Regions from separate parts of the Paraburkholderia sp. BR13444 genome, predicted to be linked through region 1. Evidence: predicted binding sites of a transcription regulator. Region 1 holds the regulator's gene; the other holds the start of a gene.
The links. Region 1 encodes HrcA, which represses chaperone genes, less so after heat shock. Its sites were predicted from a motif close to TTAGCACTCNNNNNNNNNGAGTGCTAA; they were not measured.

Region 1 (3,390 bases):
CCAGTGCAGCTTCTTGCGCAGCGTCGCGTAATAGCTGTAGCCGACAGGATGCAGCATTGGCACCGTGTGACGCGAACGGCGCACCTCGATCGTGTCGCCGAGCTCCAGCGACGTGAACGACTGCATGTCGAAATTGACGTTCACTTCGCGCCCGGAAACGATCTGGATGCTGACCTTCGAGTCGTCCGGCAGCACGATCGGCCGGTTCGACAGCGCGTGCGGCGCGATCGGCACGAGCACGAAGCCCTGCAATTGGGGATGCAGGATCGGCCCCTGCGACGACAGCGCGTACGCAGTCGAGCCGGTCGGCGTCGCGACGATCAGGCCGTCCGAGCGCTGGTTGTACATGAAGCGGCCGTCGACCGACACGCGCAGCTCCGCCATGCCCGAAAAACCGCTACGGTTGACCACCACGTCGTTGAACGCGAGCGCGTGATAAATCGACGTGCCGTCGCGCACGATGCGCGCTTCGAGCAGCACGCGCTCCTCGCGCTCGAAATTGCCGGACAGCATTTGCGGCACGATCTCGCGCATGTCGGAGATTGGAATGTCGGTGATGAAGCCGAGCCGTCCGTGGTTGATGCCGATCAAGGGCGTGCGATATGGCGCGAGCTGGCGACCGATGCCGAGCATCGTGCCGTCGCCGCCGAGCACCACGGCGACGTCGGCGCGCGCGCCGATCTCGGCGGGACGCAGCGCCGGATAGTCGGTTACGCCGATTTCGGCGGCGGTGTCGGCTTCGAACACGACTTCGAGGCCGAGCTTCGCGATGCACGCGGCGAGCGCGGTCAGCGGCTCGCCGATGCCTGGCGTATTGCTGCGCCCGACGAGCGCGACGGTCTTGAACTGGCTGGTCACTTGCATGCCGGCATTACACCATAGGTAGGGCCTGAAAAGAACCGCAGGCCAACCCGGTAGCGGGCCGACGCACGCGGGGCGTCTGCGCATGTCGCGATTATCGTTAGAATGGTGAAGACCCGATGACATGCGCGCCCGCTGACGGCGCCGCATTTGCCGGGAGCGGGCGCCGCGGGCGCTCGCGGCTGCGATGCCATTGAGCTAAAATTTTTCCTCATGCTAGATCCTCGCGCACAAACCCTCCTCAAAACGCTGATCGAGCGCTACATCGCCGAAGGTCAGCCGGTCGGCTCGCGCACGCTGTCACGTTACTCGGGCCTCGAGCTGAGCCCGGCCACGATCCGCAACGTGATGTCGGACCTCGAGGATCTGGGGCTCGTGATCAGTCCGCACACGTCGGCGGGGCGCATTCCGACGCCACGCGGCTACCGTCTGTTCGTCGACACGATGTTGACGGTCGAGTCCGCCGCCGACGAAGAAGCGGTGATGCGCGCGGTCAAAACCACGCTGCAGGTGGGCGAGCCGCAGAAGATCGTCGCCGCGGCGGCGAGCGTGCTGTCCAACCTGTCGCAGTTCGCCGGCGTGGTGCTCACACCGCGCCGCAGCCACGTATTCAAGCAGATCGAATTCATGCGCCTGTCCGACAAGCGCATTCTGCTGATCATCGTGACGCCCGAAGGCGACGTGCAGAACCGCATTCTCGCCACCCAGCGCGACTTTTCGCCTTCGCAGCTGGTGGAAGCCTCCAATTACATCAACGCGCACTTCGCGGGCCTCTCGTTCGACGAAGTGCGCCGCCGCCTGCGCGAGGAAATCGACGAGCTGCGCGGCGACATGACCTCGTTGATGCACGCGGCCGTTACCGCGAGCACCGACGAATCCGATACCGGCGAGACCGTGCTTATCTCCGGCGAGCGCAATCTGCTCGAAGTCGCCGATCTTTCGTCGGACATGGCGCGCCTGCGCAAGCTGTTCGATGTGTTCGACCAGAAGACCAGCCTCCTTCAGTTGCTCGACGTCTCGAGTCACGCGGCGGGTGTACAAATTTTCATTGGCGGCGAATCGACGCTGGTGCCGATCGAGGAAATGAGCGTCGTCACCGCGCCGTACGAGGTGAACGGCAAGATCGTCGGCACGCTCGGTGTGATCGGACCGACCCGCATGGCCTACAACCGCGTGATTCCGATCGTGGACATCACCGCGCGGCTGTTGTCCATGACGCTTAGCCAGCAGTAGTCCTCGCGCTCGGCGGCGGCGCCGCCGTCATCGCAGCCCGTGCCGGCCATGATGCGCGAACGGGCGGCGTCTGCCAATCGTCCGAATGGCCAGGGCCCCGCGGCGCCGGGCCGAACCCGCGCCGCTATAATGAATCTCCATTGAATCGACTCGCCGCGTGAAGCGGTGACTTCTGCTGCCTATGCGCTTCGACCTCGAGCGGCCATCACAGAACGCCACGTCGCATCGCGTCGCCGTGTTGCTGATCAACCTCGGCACGCCAGATGCGCCGACGCCGCGCGCGGTGCGCCGCTATCTCGCGCAGTTCTTGTCCGATCCTCGCGTGGTCGAAATTCCCGCGCTGCTGTGGCAGCTGATTCTGCGTCTGCTGATCTTGCCGTTTCGCGGCCGCAGCTCGGCGAAGAAGTACGCGGCGGTGTGGATGCCTGAGGGCTCGCCGCTGCGCGTGCACACTGAAAAGCAGGTCGAGGGCTTGCGCCATCTGCTGCAAGTCAACGACTACACGGTGCTGGTCGACTACGCGATGCGCTACGGCACGCCCGGCATTCCGGCAATGCTGAACCAGCTGAAGCTCGCCGGCACCGAGCGCGTGCTGCTGATGCCGATGTATCCGCAGTATTCGGCGTCGACCACCGCGACCGCGTTCGACGAAGCCTTTTCCGCGCTCAAGCGCATGCGCAACCAGCCGGAAATCCGCACGGTTCGCCAGTACGCCGATCACCCGGCGTATATCGCGGCGCTCGCCGCGCAGGTGCGTCATCACTGGCATCTGCACGGCCGCCCTGATTTCGCGGCGGGCGACAAGCTCGTGCTGAGTTTCCACGGAGTGCCCAAGCGCACGCTCGACCTCGGCGACCCGTATCACGAGCAATGCCAGCAGACCGGCGCGCTGCTGATGCAGGCGCTGGAGTTGACGTCGGTCGAATGCCGCATCACGTTCCAGTCGCGCTTTGGCAAGGCCGAATGGCTGCAGCCCTACACGGCGCCGACGTTGAAGGAACTCGGCGCGGCAGGCGTGCGGCGTGCTGACGTGTTTTGTCCGGGTTTCACCGCCGACTGCCTCGAAACGATCGAGGAAATCGGCATGGAAGTGCGCGACGAATTTCTGCAGGCGGGTGGCAAGGAGTTTCACCGGATCCCCTGTCTGAACGCGTCTCAGCCGTGGGTTGCAGCGCTCGGCGAAATCGTCGCGCAGCATCTGCAGGGCTGGCCGGTGCAGGCGGTGCCGGTGCCGCACACGACAGGAGCTTGAATACGCAGATGAACTACCGCATTTCAACCGAACCGGGCGCGAAA
Region 2 (3,390 bases), 180 kb from region 1:
ACAACGATCGCGGCACCGCCGTGGCCGCGGCACAGCTCGCGCTGCTGGCGGGCGCCGATCGCATCGAAGGCTGTCTGTTCGGCAATGGCGAACGCACCGGCAACGTCGACCTCGTCACGCTCGCGGTGAACCTCGACGCGATGGGTATCGACAGCGGTCTGGATTTCTCGGATCTAGCGGCGATCCGGCGCGTGGCGGAGCGCTGCACGCGGCTTCCAGTGGCCGCGCGGCATCCGTATGCGGGAGAAGTGGCGATGCGCGGCTCACGCGCGGCGCGCGACGCGGATGCCGAGCGCGATGAATACGGCGCAAACAGCCGCGATAAAGCTGAGGATTGCGCAACCGCGTAAATCCGACTTGAGCTTGCGGCGGCGGAGTGCGCACCCCGCCGCATTCGGCTGCCGGGACGGGCGCGCTCGCAAGGCGCGCCCGCGCGATGAAAATCTCACTCCAGCGCGCAACGCGTCGCCTGCCATGCGATCAGCCGCCACTGGCCGTCTTCGTGTGTGTGAATCGCGGTGTACGCAATCGGGAACAGCAGCGCGCCGTTGTTCGCTTCCATCTCGATCAGCGCGCGGCCCGTGACCACGTAGGTCTCGCGCCCGGCCGGCAGGACGTCTTGCGACTGCACCTCGATTTGCCGATAACGACGGCGCCCCGCGGTGATCCCGTCGATGAACTGTCGCTTCGTCTCGCGCTTGCCGTTCGTATGAACGTAGCTCACGTTGTCAGCGAGCAGCGTGTCGAGCGACTGCCCATCGCCGTCGACCATCGCGCGAAATCGCTCTCGCTCGAGCCCGCGAATCGCTTCGATCATCTTTGCCGCCATTGCAGAGCCCCTGGAACACCGCGAGCCGCAAGGGGCCACGGTCAGAAGTGATATTGCAAATATAGCTGGCTGAAATTTATACCAGGATTCGGCTCTTTGATACCGCCATTGGAAACATGCTGGAAGCGGTAGCCGGCGACATACTGCTGATGAGCGCCGAACCGCAGCCCGACGCCCGCCATCTCGGAGAACTGGAACGCGGTGCCCAACGTGAAGTCGGAAGAAATGCGCGGGCTGGTCAGCAGCCCGACGCCGGCACCCACCTCGATGAATGGCCGCACCAAGCCCGACGACTTGACGAAGCGGATCACCGGCGTCACACCGATCTCGCCGATGTTGTCGTGAACGTTTCCTTCATTGGTGTGCCACCACGCGACGTGCGCCTCGCCGATCAGCGCGAAATGCCAGTCGCCGATCTGCCACCAGGTGAGGTTGGGGTCCCAGACCACGCCGAGATCGAGCCTCTTGACGTGACGATCACCGACGCCGGCGGCCACCTGCACGCCGAACTGGTCAGCCCGGGACGCGCCCGCCGCACCCAGCAGCAGAACGGCCAACGCACTTTTTAGAGTAAGTCCACGGATCACAAGGTTCTTGTTGTTCATTCAGCCCCCATCCTGGTGACTATTAAGCGAGCGCCCCCTTTGTTCCGAGCACGATTTAGGGGCAAGTATGTTCCAGGTTATGCGCCCAAACAGCAATTATTCACTTTAGAACAGAACGATGTCAGTCGATCATGAGGCGGCAGCCGCCTCGAACGGTAATTTGTACAGGTTCAACGCACAGTGCAAATAGAGCGTATGATGACTATCAGAACTCAAGACTCCATAGGATTTTCCGGAACTTGGATACCCCTGCGACATCTAAGTATTAGCACTCGGCAGATCTGAGTGCTAACATCCATCGCTGGAGTCGTTTACTGAGTACGCTATTGTCTGATTCCAAAGGAGCTTCACACGTGAGCCATGCAATGACCCTTCCGAGTACTTTGAGCCCGTCGTCGGCTAAGGCCGCTCCGGCAGGTGCACTGGCGCTCTCGCATTCCTCGCTGCTGTCCGGTCAACTGGGCAACATCGACGCCTATATTCAGGCGGTCAACCGGATTCCGATGCTGACGCCGGCGGAAGAACGCCAGTTCGCCATTGAATTGCGCGAACATGACAATCTGGAGGCGGCGCGCCGCCTCGTGCTGTCGCACCTGCGGCTCGTCGTGTCGATCGCGCGTAACTACCTCGGTTACGGGTTGCCGCACGCCGACCTGATCCAGGAAGGCAACATCGGCCTGATGAAGGCGGTCAAGCGCTTCGACCCCGAGCAAAACGTGCGCCTCGTGTCGTACGCGATGCACTGGATCAAGGCCGAGATCCACGAATACATCCTGCGCAACTGGCGCATGGTGAAGGTCGCCACCACGAAGGCGCAGCGCAAGCTGTTCTTCAACCTGCGCAGCCACAAGCAGGGCCTCGGCGCGTTCACGCCGGACGAGATCGAAGGTCTCGCGAAGGAACTGAACGTGAAGCGCGAAGAGGTCGCGGAGATGGAAACGCGTCTGTCGGGCGGCGATATCGCGCTCGAAGGTCAGGTCGAAGACGGTGAAGAGTCGTACGCGCCGATCGCCTATCTGGCCGACTCGCATAGCGAGCCGACCGCCGTGCTGGCTTCGCGTCAGCGCGACCGGCTGCAAAGCGACGGCATCGCAAGCGCGCTCGACGCGCTCGATCCGCGCAGCCGCCGCATCATCGAAGCGCGCTGGCTGAAGGTGGCCGACGACGGCTCGGGCGGCTCCACGTTGCACGAGCTGGCCGACGAGTTCGGCGTGTCGGCCGAACGTATCCGCCAGATCGAAGCCAGCGCGATGAAGAAGATGCGCGGCGCACTGACCGAATACGCGTAAAAACGTCGAAGCCATGCGCGCGTCAATTGTGTCCCGCCGACGACGTGGGTAAAAGCGACACACGGTAACCGGTCGCGTACTATTTAGCGACCATCGCGCTCAAGCCCCGCCCTCGCAAGACGGCGGGGCTTTTTCATTCCTTTCGTCCATTCGTGCGTCTCCCGGCCGCAGCGCATTCGCGTAGGCCTGTCCCCAAGCCGGCCTGTCGAGCCCGGTAAGCCTTTCTTGACGTATCGCGAGTCCGGTAGCAATACTGCACAGACGCGGCAAGTTTCGCGACGTGATGCCGCATGGCTAACCCTGAGCGCGCGAGGTTCTCCCTCCTACTGTCGGCATGCATTCGCCAGACAGCCTGACGGCAAGGGCGGTCTGGATCCGGCCGGACTCTCCGGCGTGAAGTCGTCTTTCGACCGATCATGACCCTAGCCCTCAATCGCAGCAGCACTGTCCGGTCGCGCTTGCGCGGCGGGTTCACCAGGTGGGTGCGCGGTCCAACCCTGGCGCGCGATATCGCCATCATCCTCGTCATCAAGTTCGCCCTGCTGATGACGCTCAAATTCGCATTCTTCAATCATCCGCAGGCGGAGCAGATGATGCTGCCGTCTCAGCAGGTCGCGCAGGCACTGCTGTCGGTGCCCGCCCCGCACCCGTCCGGAGGTGATCAACA

Region 2: rpoH (RNA polymerase sigma factor RpoH) is a predicted target of HrcA. The motif match lies at 1,700-1,726, and genes of this name have one in related genera.

The regions. Positions count from the first base shown of each region.
Region 1 covers NZ_JBFPKM010000008.1:362,949-366,338, forward strand. Annotated here, with positions in the region: gene AB3X95_RS23880 (NAD kinase) at 1-864, opposite strand, end outside; gene hrcA (heat-inducible transcriptional repressor HrcA) at 1,075-2,094, shown strand; gene hemH (ferrochelatase) at 2,276-3,346, shown strand; gene AB3X95_RS23895 (RNA-binding S4 domain-containing protein) at 3,355-3,390, shown strand, end outside.
Region 2 covers NZ_JBFPKM010000008.1:184,792-188,181, reverse strand. Annotated here, with positions in the region: partial or broken gene AB3X95_RS23120 (2-isopropylmalate synthase) at 1-251, shown strand, start outside; gene AB3X95_RS23115 (nuclear transport factor 2 family protein) at 446-829, opposite strand; gene AB3X95_RS23110 (acyloxyacyl hydrolase) at 871-1,434, opposite strand; gene rpoH (RNA polymerase sigma factor RpoH) at 1,788-2,723, shown strand; gene cydP (cytochrome oxidase putative small subunit CydP) at 3,140-3,390, shown strand, end outside; gene AB3X95_RS23095 (cytochrome ubiquinol oxidase subunit I) at 3,390-3,390, shown strand, end outside.